One region of the Halorhodospira sp. 9622 genome, then DNA from elsewhere that is predicted to be linked to it. Evidence: predicted binding sites of a transcription regulator. Region 1 holds the regulator's gene; the other holds the start of a gene.

Region 1 (5,713 bases):
GCGCACCGGCATCCGCCTGCTTGAGCCGGTCGAGCTCCTGGAGCAGCTCCGCCGAGGCCGGTTCCGGGTCGCTGCCGTTCTCGATCTGCCCGAACTGCGCGACCACCACATCGAGCGCGCGCAGGACGGTGTCCATCAGCTCCGGCGAGACCTGCTTCTCGCCATTGCGCAGCAGGTTGAAGACGTCCTCGGTGCGGTGGCAGACCTCAACCAGCGGATCGAGCCCGAGGAACCCGGCGCCCCCCTTGATGGTGTGGAAGCCGCGGAAGACCGAATTGAGCAGATCCTGGTCCTCGCCGTGCTGCTCCAGATCCACCAGCTGCTCGCCCAGCCGGTCGAGGATCTCCCGAGACTCGACCAGGAAGTCCTGCACGATGTCGTCGTCGAGGTCGATGGCCATGCTCGGCCTCCGCTGTTGTTGGGCTTCTCGGTGCCCGGGCTAAAACCCCAGGCTCGACAGGAGATCGTCCACTTCGTCCTGCCCGCTGACCACGTCGTCGCCACCCTTGCCGGGCATGGTCGGCCCCTCGCCGCGGCGCATCCGCTCGCTGGCCACCTCGGCGTCCTCGGCCGGCCGGGTGGAGGGCTGCTGGCCTTCCTCCTCGAAGCGCTGCCCGGAGATGCGCACCAGCTGGACCAGGTTCGACTCGACCTCCTCGACCAGGGCGATGACCTTGCGGATGATCTGCCCGGTCAGGTCCTGGTAGTCCTGGGCCATCAACGCCTCGTTGAGCTGATCGCTGATCTGCCGACTGTCTGCCTGGACCCGGTTGAGGAAGCCATCCAGCTCGCGGGAGAGCTCGCGGAAGTCCTCGACATTGAGCTCGCGGCGCTGGAAGGCCTGCCAGCGCTCCGCCAGCCGTGCCCCCTCCTCGGCCAGCTCCTGCGCCAGCGGCGCACTGCCCTCGATCACCGTCAGGGTGCGGTGGGCGGCCTGCTCGGTCATCGTGATGACGTAGTTCAGGCGCTCGCGGGCATCGGGGATCTCCTGGGAGGTGATATCGGCCAGGCGCTCGTCGTAGTTGAACGCCTTGATCGCCTCATGCAGATCCCGGGTCAGCGTCCCCAGCTCGCGGAAGAGCTCGGTCTCCCGCAGGTGGGTCAGGTCGTCGATGACCGTCTGGGCACCCTCGCTGTCCCCGGCGTCGACGTGCTCCAGTAACTGCTGCGCGGCGCGGCGGTACGCCTCGAGGTCGGCGCCGCTGCTGCCCTGCTCCCGGCGCATGCTGCTCATCCCCCGCCTGCCTGGACCCGCTCGAAGATCTTGTCGATCTTCTCGCGCAGCGTCGCCGCGGTGAAGGGCTTGACGATGTAGCCGTTCACCCCGGCCTGCGCCGCCTCCATGATCTGCTCGCGCTTGGCCTCGGCGGTGACCATCAGCGTGGGCAGGTCCTTGAGATTGGCATCGGCACGGACGTGCTTGAGCAGTTCCAGACCGGTCATGCCCGGCATGTTCCAGTCGGTGATCAGAAAGTCGATCCCGCCCTTCTGCAGGATGGGCAGCGCCGTGTTGCCGTCGTCGGCCTCGACCACGTTGTTGTAGCCGAGTTCGCGCAACAGGTTCTTGATGATCCGCCTCATCGTGGAGAAATCGTCCACAACGAGGATCTTCATGTTCTTGTCCGCTGCCACATTGCCCCCCTATCTCGAGGCCTTGCCAAAGCCGTGCTACGCCGTTCGTTCCTGCTGCTCGCGCCGCCACTCCCCGAGACGGTTGCGCAGCTTGAGCATGATCCGGCCGTGGATCTGGCTGACCCGCGACTCCGAGACCCCGAGCACCTCGCCGATCTCACGCAGGTTGAGTTCCTCATCGTAGTAGAGCGCCATGACCAGGCGCTCGCGCTCGGGCAGCTCCCGGATCGCCTCGGCCAGCTCGCCCTGGAACGCCTCGTCCTGCAGCATGGCCAGGGGGCCGGGGTCGTGCCCGGCGGGCTCGTGGGGCTCGCCGGTGCCCGGATCCTCCTGGTCGATGCTGAAGACCTTCGCCGAGGACACATCCTGCAGGATATTGTGGTATTCCGCCACCGAGATCCCCAGGGCCTCGGCCACCTCGTGGTCGCGGGCATCTCGCCCGGTCCGGTGCTCGATGCTGCGGATGGCTTCGGCCACCTCGCGGCCCTTGCGGTGGACCGAACGCGGCGTCCAGTCGAGCCGGCGCATCTCGTCGAGCATGGCGCCGCGGATGCGGATGCCGGCGTAGGTCTGGAAGCTCGCCCCCTGGGAGGAGTCGTACTGGCGCGCCGCCTCGAGCAGGCCGATCATACCGGCCTGGATCAGGTCCTCGAGCTGCACGCTCGGCGGCAGGCGGCTGGCCAGATGGTGGGCGATCCGCTTGACCAGCGAGGCGTGGCGGGTGACCAGATCCTCGTCGCCCTGCTGTGCCACCGCGGTGTACATCGCGTGACCATTCATCAGGTCACCTCTCCCCCCATGCTGCTGTATTCGATCAGTCGCTCGACGAAGAACTCCAGGTTCCCGGTGGCCCCCGAGGGGGTCGGCCACGCGTCGATTCGCCGCGCCAGATCACCGAACGCCCGCGCCGAGGGGCTGTTCGGGTAGGTCTCGACCACCGGCTGCTGCTTCTGCACCGCCCGGCGTAGGCGATCATCCTCCGGGATGGCGCCGATGAAGTCCAGGTTCAGGTCGAGGAAGCGCTCGGTGGCCACGGCCAGCTTCTGGTGCAGCATCTGCCCCTCGCGGCGGCTGCGCACGCGGTTGGCGACCAGGTGGAAGCGCTCGACCCCGTAGCGGTTGAGGACCTTGATCAGGGCGTAGGCATCGGTGATCGACGAGGGCTCATTGCAGGCGACGATGACCAGTTCGCGGCAGGCGCGCACGAAGCTGACCACGCTCTCGGAGATGCCCGCCGCGGTGTCGACGAGCAGCACATCCACCTCGCGCTGGAGCTCGCTGAAGCAGCGGATCAGCCCGGCGTGCTCGGCGGCGGTGAGCTCGGCCATGCGCTGGGTGCCCGAAGAGGCGGGCACGATGGTAAAGCCGCCGGGGGCCTCGACGAGGACCTCATCGAGGCTCGCCTCGCCGGCGAGCACGTGGGAGAGGTTGAGCTTGGGCGACAGGCCCAGGGCCACGTCGACGTTGGCCAGCCCCAGATCGGCGTCGAAGAGCATCACCTCCTGGCCCATGCGACTGAGCGCAGTGGCCAGATTCACGGAGACGTTGGTCTTGCCGACCCCGCCTTTGCCGCCGGTGACGGCGACCACCTTGACCGGTCTGGTTTTCGCCATCCTGCGCAACCCCGCCGCCTGATCGAGGCCTGGCTCTGTCAGGAACATGCGCCTCCCCCACCGAGAGCCAATGCCAGGGCTTCCTCGTCGGCCTCCTGAACGTGCTCGTCCAGCAGCGCACACGCCCGGTGCACGAGTGTATCACCCCTGGCCGCCTGAAGGTCTTCCGGCACCCGCTGCCCCACGGCCAGATAGGCGATAGGCAGCTTGGTGCGCAGGGCGCAGGTCATCGCCCCGCCCAGGCTGGAGGCCTCGTCGACCTTGGTGAAGATGCAGCCCACCGGCTCGGCGCCGGCGAAGGCGCTGACCGATTCGGTCAGCGTCGCCATCTGGGTGGCCGCTGAGAGCACCAGGTAGGTCTTCACCAGCCCCTCGGCGCTGCCCAGGGTCTTGAACTGCTCGGCCAGACGCACGTCGCGCTGGCTCATGCCCACGGTGTCGATGAGCACCAGGCCGCGGTCCATCAGATCGTCGACGATGGTCCGCAGCTCATGGCGGTTGGTGGCGGTGTAGACGGGCACATCGAGGATGCGGGCGTAGGTCAGCAGCTGGTCCTGGGCGCCGACCCGGTAGTTGTCGGTGCTCACCAGTGCCACCTGCTCGCGGCCGTGGCGCAGGGCGTAGCGCGCCGCCAGCTTGGCCACCGTGGTGGTCTTGCCGACGCCGGTGGGGCCGACCAGGGCGTAGACCCCGCCGCGGTCGACGATCTCGTCGCCGGCGATGGGCAGGTGCCGGGCGATCAGGGCCAGCGCCTTGCGGAAGGCGGTGTCGGGGTTCTCGTCGCCGCCAATGTGATCGGCCAGCTTGCGGCTGACTTCGGTGCCCATGCCGAGATCCGTGAGCCGTTTGATCACCGTGGCTCGGGCCGGGTGGCGGTGACCCATGCGGTTCCACTCGAGCAGCGAGAGCTGGTTCTCGAAGAGGCTGCGCAGGGTGCGGATCTCCTCGCGCATCTCCTGGAAGGCCGGCTCCTCCTCGACGCGACGGCGGCTCGCACCGGAGCCACCCGCGGTAGACGGGCCCTCCTGGTTGCCGGCGCTGGCCGCCTCGGCGGCGGCCCCCATGGCGGCGGCGTGCTCGACCCCGCCGAGCCCCTGGCCCCGGTCGCCACCGGGCTCGCCGCCGCTGGCCGCCCCGCCCCGACCACGCGCCGGCCGGGAGGCCGGCTCGCGTCGCGGCTGCTCGGCGCGCTTGCGCTCCACCTCCTGGTGCTCGCGGCTGAGGGCGTCGAAGAGTTCGGCGTCCTCGTCGGCGCCGCCGACGCGCAGATCGATACGCGGCTCGCGGCGCTCGCCGCCGCCGGCGCCGCTGCGCTCCTGGCCGGAACTGCGATGGGCGGCCGCGTTGGCACGGGCCCGCTCCGCCGCGCCGGTGTCGATGCGCGGCCGCCCGCGGGACGGGCCGCCCCCCTCACGCTGCGGCAGGGCGTCGTCGGCCACCGCACCACCGGCGCGCAGACTGCGCAGGCGGGCCAGGGCCGCCTCGCGAGCACGGCCGGCCTCATCCTCGGCCGGCTCCGCCTGCCCGGACGGCTCGTCCTCGGCGGCGGGCAGGTCCGGCTCACCGGGGCGCGGGCCCGGCGAGCCGTCCAGGGGCGGGATCTCGGCGGCCCGCGGATCCTGCGCGCGGGCCGCCGCCTGAACGGCGCGCTCGTCGTAGTCCACCGCCGAGATCACCTCGACGCCGCCGTCGACATTGCGCGACGAGATCACCACGGCATCCGGGCCGTGCTGCTCCTTGACCTTGCGCAGCGCCTCGCGGGTATTGGCGGCGAAGATTCGCTTGATTCGCATGGTGCGTTACCCCTGCTTGCCCGATTCCTCCTGCCCCTGACCGACGTTGGCGATGATGCGCACCTGCCGGTCATCCGGGACCTCGTTGTAGGACAGGACGTAAAGCCCCGACGCCACGTTGCGGGACAGCCGCCGCAGCCAGTGGCGCAGCGGCGGTGACGTCAGCAATACGGCGGGCTGACCGGCGGCTTCTTGACGCTCCGCCGCCTGGGCGATCGAGCGCTGCATGCGCTCGGCCAGCCCGGGCTCGATGCCGCCGCCCCCGTCCCCGGCACCCTGCACGGAATTAAGCAAGAGTTGTTCCAGCTGCGGCTCCAGGGTGATCACCGGCACCTCGCGCTGCATGCCGACGATCTCCTGGACGATCATGCGGCTGAGCGCCTCGCGCACGTGCTGAGTCAGCTGCCCCGGGTCCTTGGTCTTCTGCCCGTGCTCGGCCAGCGCCTCGACGATGGAGCGCATGTCCCGGATGGGCACGCCCTCCTCGAGCAGATTCTGCAGCACCTTGACCACCGTGGACAGGCTCAGGGTGTTGGGCACCAGCTCCTCGACCAGCTTGGGCTGGCTCTGGCCGAGCATGTCGAGCAGCTTCTGCGCCTCCTCGTGGCCGAAGAGCTGATGGGCGTTGCGCTGCACCTCCTGGGAGAGATGGGTGGCGATCACCGTGCTGGCGTC
Region 2 (5,713 bases), on a different contig from region 1:
TCATGGCACAGGTGATCAACACCAACGTTGCATCGCTGAACGCGCAACGGCACTTGAATTCTTCCCGGGGCGATCAGGAGGTGGCCCTGGAGCGGCTCTCCTCGGGGCTGCGCATCAACAGCGCCCGGGACGATGCGGCTGGGCTGGCGATCAGCGAGCGCTTCACCGGCCAGATCAACGGCATGGATCAGGCCGCCCGCAATGCGAACGACGGCATCTCGTTCGCCCAGACCGCGGAAGGCGCCATGGAAGAGATGAGCAACCTGCTCCAGCGGGTCCGCGAGCTGGCGGTGCAGGCGGCGAACGACACCAACTCGCCGTCGGATCGCGCCGCGCTCGACCGCGAGGTGCAGGCCGCCGTGCAGGAGATCGGCCGGATTGCCGAGACAACCCAGTTCAACCAGCAGAACGTGCTCAACGGCACCCTGCGCGAGCTGGTCTTCCAGGTCGGGCCGAACCGCGGCCAGACCATCAACGCCGGCGGCGTGGACGTTCGCGCCGAGAACCTGGGCGCCAATGTGGCCGAGGGGCGGGCGGTGCATCAGGCCGCCGGTGGTCCCGGTGTGGAGCTCCCGGGCGGGCTGCAGGTCAACGGTCACGAGATCGACCTGGGCGATGCGCGCGGGCTCAACGACGTGGCGCGCGAGATCAACGAGCGCCAGGCCGAAACCGGCGTGTCCGCCATGCGCGCCGACCGGGCCGAGACCCAGCAGGTGCAGTTTGGCGGCCTGAGCGGGGGCGAGCGCGGTCAGCTGCGCATAAACGACCACGCCATCGAGCTTGACGAGAGCGTCACGGACATCGGCGAACTGGCCGCCCGGGTTAACGATCGGGCCTCGGAGACCGGGGTGCGGTTGGAGAACGGGGAGAACGGCTGGTCCTTCGTCTCCAACAGCGACTTCGAGCTCGAGTACTTCTCGGACGACGCCGAAGGTGCTATCGGTGTTGGCGGGATCGAGATCGGCCAGGGGCTGGATCGCGCCGACGAGGAGAGCACCGGGCTCATCGTCGAGCGCGGCATTACCCTCTCCACCGAGATCGGCGGCGAGCTGCGGGTCGAACCGGTGGATGGCGACGACGATACAGCCCTGGGGCAGATCGGCCTGAAGAACTGGCAGGACGGTGGCGACTACGAGGACCTGCAGGCGGAGGCGTACACCATCGGCGGGGTCGACCCGGTTGATGTGCGCACCCGCGAGACCGCTTCCGATACCATCGTGGCGGTGGACTTCGCCCTGCAGCAGATCAACAACACCCGGGCCGATCTGGGCGCGATCCAGAGCCGGTTTGACGCCACCATCAACAACCTGAACATCTCCTCGGAGAACCTGAGCGCATCCCGCTCGCGGATCCTGGATGCCGACTTCGCCGAGGAGACGGCCGAGATGACAAGGACGCAGATCCTGCAACAGGCGGGGACCTCGGTGCTGGGTCAGGCCAACGAGATCCCGCAGCAAGTGGCACAGCTGTTGCAGCAGTAACGACGGCCGGGACCTCCGGGGAGCCTTCCGGAACCTGGCCCAGGGGCCTGGTAGCAGGGCCGGTCGGGAGGCTGTATGAGTGAAATGCACAAGGTGAGTTCCGTGACCAGCAGCATCAACTGGTCGCGGCCAACCGAGCAGGGGGACGGGGGGCGCCTTGCCCCCGAGCAGGACACGGCAGCACCGGTCCCCGCCGCCGAGACGGAAGAGCGCTCCCGCGTGCCGTTGTCCGAGCTCGAGCCGCTGGATCACTTCAAGGCGGAGGATCCCCAGGCGCTTGCCCGGGCGGTGGAGCGCATGGAGCAATTCATGCAGCGTGTCGGCCGGGACCTGGAGTTCCGGGTCGACGACAACACCGGCAAGACGGTGGTCACTGTCTACGTCCGCGGCACCGACGACGTGGTCCGTCAGATCCCCCCGGAAGAGATGCTGGCCATCGCCGCGCGCATGCGCGAGGTCCAGGGGCTGCTCTTCAACGGGGAGGCCTGAGCGTGGCCGGAACGCATCCGCCGCCGGAAGGGTCCACCGAGCAGGCCCCCTAGCGATACCTCGAAAGGTGACCCGATATGGTCTCACCGCTGGATCAGATGCCGAACATGCCGAGCCAGATGGACGTCGGCTCCGGCATCGACACCAACAAGATGGTCCAGGACCTGGTCCAGGCCGAGCGGGCGCCGACCGAGGAGCGCCTGGGTCGGCGGGAGAAGGAACTGCAGCAGAAGCTCGAGGCCATCGGGCAAATGCGCGGGAGCATTGGCGAGCTCCAGGAGGCCGTGCAGGGGCTGGGCGACCCCAGCGCCTATTCGGGCATTGAGGCGGAGTCGAGCAATAGCAGCGTGGCCGGGGTTTCGGCCAGTGAAGAGGCGCGTCCCGGCCAGTACGACGTCGAGGTGGAGCAGCTGGCGCGGACCCAGCGCATCGCCACCGCCAGCGGGGCGTTTGAGGACAGCGCTGATCCGATCGGCACCGGCCGTCTGGTGATCACCGACGGCGAGGGCACGGAGCAGGCGGTCACCATCGATGAGGAATCGTCGACCCTGCTCGGTATCCGCGACGCCATCAACACCCAGGCCGAAGGGGTGCGCGCCTCGGTGGTTGATGACGGTGCCGGGCCGCGGCTGGCCCTGGCCACCGAGCAGACCGGCCAGGCCAACGCCATTGCCCAGATCCGCGCCGAGCAGGATCCCGAGGTGGATCAGGGCGATCTCTCTGCTCTGCAGTACAACGTGGCGGATCCCCAGAGCGGCGAGCCCGCCGGTGCCTTTCAGGAGATCCGCCCGGCCACCGACGCCGTGGTGACCATCGACGGTATGCGCGTCACCCGCTCCGAGAACCGCATCGAGGGGGCCATCGAGGGTGCCACCATCAGCCTCAAGGACGAGGGGCGCAGTCGCGTCTCCATCGAACAGCAGACCGGGCTGGCCGAAGAGAATATCCAGCGTCTGGTCGACTCGTTCAATCAGGTCCGGGCGCAGCTCAACCAGCTCTCGGACTACGACCCCGAGACCGAGAAGGCCGGCCCGCTGCAGGGGGACCATACCCTGCGCAACCTCCTCTCGCAGCTGAGCCGGTCCCTCAACGAGCCAGTGGAGGCCCTGGACGGGGCGCCGATTTCATCGTTGGGGGATCTCGGTGTGCGCACCAACCGGGACGGCACCCTGGAACTCGATGGCGAGCGCCTGCAGCAGATGGTTGGCGAGCACTCGGAGCTGGTCACGCGCATGATGACCGACCCGGAAAGCGGGGTGATGTCGCGGTTGGAGGGGGTGCTCGACAACGCCCTCGGCCGCGACAGCGTGATCGACATGCGCACCGAGGGGGTCGAGCGCCGCCTCGACGGTATCGCCGACGATCGCGAGCGCCTCGACCGGCGCATGGAGCGGCGCGAGGAGCAGCTGCGCAGCCAGTTCTCGCGGATGGACTCGCGGGTCGCTGAACTCAATCAGACCTCGGAGTTCCTCGAGCAGCGCCTGGCGGCCATGAACAGTCGGGATTAAGCGGTCAGAAGCTTCCGGAACGGAGGTTCCGCCCTCAAGGATCATGGGTAGCAGCCGCTAAAAGGATAGAGCGTGAACCAACTACCCCCAAGAGTAGGAACGGGATATGAGCATGCATCGCGGCATAAACCAATACCAACAAGTCGGGACCTACTCCAGCACGGCCTACGCCGACCCTTACCGGTTGGTGCAGTTGCTCATGGACGGGTTCCTCGACCGAGTCGCCCAGGCCCGCGGCGCCATGGAGCGCCAAGAGATCGCCCTCAAGGGCGAACTGATCAGCAAGTCCATCTCCATCCTGGACGGCCTGCGTTCCGGGCTCGACCACGAGCGTGGTGCAGAGATCGCCGGCAACCTCGAGGAGCTTTACACCTACATGCAGCGCCGCCTGGTGGAGGCGAACGCCCAGAACGAGGTCCAGCACCTTGATGAGGTCGCCTCGCTGATGCGCGAGATCAAGAGCGCCTGGGACGCCATCCCGCCGGAGGTGCGTACCCGCGACGCTGCCGAGGCGGCCGCCGCCCGCGGCGAGTAGGGGGGGGCGCGTGGGCGGCGGCAGCGCCAAAGGCGGCGACGGGCGGGCGGCGGTGGCCGCCTCGGCCCGACGCCTGCTGGAGCTGTCCCGGCAGATGCGCCGTTGCGCAGAGGCCGGGGACTGGGACGGGGTCATGGAGCGCAATGGACTGCGCCAGGCGCACGCCCGCGGGTTGCCCGAAGACCCGGACCACCCCGGCGCTGACCTGGCCCGCCGCGCGCTGGCCCAATCGCTCGAGTGCGACCGCGCGGTCCGGGCGCTGATGGAGGCCGAGCGCGACCGCCTCGGCGCCGCCTCGCGCGACGAGCAGCACCACCGCGAGGTCCACGACGCCTACTCGCGCTGTTCCGGCTAGGAAACACCTTGCCGGCGCCTGTGTCGTTTTTTTGACGGCCTGGTTAACCCGGCGTAAACTCGCCCCCTCGCAGACAGGCGATCCGTCATCGGAGGGGAGCGTTGGTTCAGGTCCTGGTGGTCGACAGCGACGCGGAGCGCCGGTCGGGTGTCGAGACGGTGCTGCAATTCCTTGAACACGAACCCATCCCCGCCGAGGCCGGCGATGCCGGCGGCGCCGCTACCCGCCACCCTGGGCTGGCCGCGGCGCTGGTGGGCATCGACGGACAGGAGCGCGCCTGCCTGCAGCGGCTCGTCGATAGCCGGCCCGAGCTGCCCGTCTTTCTCATTGCGCCGGATGCCGATGCGCGGCGCCGTGGCGGTGATCCGCAGCACGGTGTCCTCGGGGTGCTCGATCTGCCGCTGCGTCAGGGCCAGCTCACCGCCGCCCTGCGTCAGGCCCTGAGCCACAACGTCCGCCACCGCGAGCACGGTGCCGCCGGGCGGGCGCCGCGTCTGGCCGGCGAGAGCCGCGGTGTGCAGCGGGTTACCAGCCTCATCGAGCAGGTGGCCGACACCGACGCCAGCGTGCTGATCCTCGGTGAGTCGGGCACCGGCAAGGAGGTGGTGGCGCGCAACATCCACGCGCGCTCCTCCCGTCGGGCGAGACCCTTTGTGCCGATCAACTGCGGGGCCATCCCCGCCGACCTGCTCGAGAGCGAACTCTTCGGGCACGAGAAGGGCGCGTTCACCGGCGCCATCAGCGCCCGGCAGGGCCGTTTCGAGATGGCCCAGGGCGGCACGGTCTTCCTCGACGAGATCGGGGACATGAGCATGCACATGCAGGTCAAGCTGCTGCGCGTGCTCCAGGAGCGGACGTTCGAGCGGGTCGGCTCCAACAAGCCCATCCACGCCGACGTTCGGGTCATCGCCGCCACCCACCGCAACCTCGACACGGGGATCCGGGACGGCAGCTTCCGCGAGGATCTGTTCTACCGGCTCAACGTCTTCCCCATCGAGATCCCGGCCCTGCGCGAGCGCCCCGGGGATATCCCGGTGCTCGTCGAGGAGATCATCCGGCGCATCGAGGACGAGGGGCGGGGTTCGGTGCGGGTCAGCCCGGCAGCCATGTCCTGCCTGTCGGCCTACCACTGGCCGGGCAACGTGCGTGAGCTGGCCAACGTGGTCGAGCGTCTGGCCATCCTTTGCCCCTACGGCGATGTGGGGGTCGAAGACTTGCCCCGGAAGATCCGGGAGGCGGCCCGCGAGGAGCTGGAGGATGGCGGCGCGCCTGCGGGCGCCCCGGAGCCCGTCAACGGACAGGCCGGGGTGCCGCTGCCGGCGGTGGACTGGTCCGAGGGCATCGA

Evidence for each region. Region 1 encodes FliA, which starts transcription of late flagellar genes. Its sites were predicted from a motif close to GCTAAAGTTNNNNNNNNNNCNGCCGATA; they were not measured.
Region 2: fliS (flagellar export chaperone FliS) is a predicted target of FliA. The motif match lies at 3,511-3,538, and genes of this name have one in related genera.

Annotation. Positions count from the first base shown of each region.
Region 1 is NZ_JAJNRE010000019.1:12,255-17,967, reverse strand. It holds gene LRG07_RS10500 (chemotaxis protein CheA) at 1-400, opposite strand, end outside; gene LRG07_RS10495 (protein phosphatase CheZ) at 440-1,225, opposite strand; gene cheY (chemotaxis response regulator CheY) at 1,231-1,614, opposite strand; gene LRG07_RS10485 (RNA polymerase sigma factor FliA) at 1,669-2,412, opposite strand; gene LRG07_RS10480 (MinD/ParA family protein) at 2,412-3,245, opposite strand; gene flhF (flagellar biosynthesis protein FlhF) at 3,284-5,038, opposite strand; gene flhA (flagellar biosynthesis protein FlhA) at 5,045-5,713, opposite strand, start outside.
Region 2 is NZ_JAJNRE010000015.1:8,218-13,930, reverse strand. It holds gene LRG07_RS09385 (flagellin) at 3-1,481, shown strand; gene LRG07_RS09380 (flagellar protein FlaG) at 1,557-1,970, shown strand; gene fliD (flagellar filament capping protein FliD) at 2,048-3,478, shown strand; gene fliS (flagellar export chaperone FliS) at 3,591-4,013, shown strand; gene LRG07_RS09365 (flagellar protein FliT) at 4,024-4,368, shown strand; gene LRG07_RS09360 (sigma-54 dependent transcriptional regulator) at 4,470-5,713, shown strand, end outside.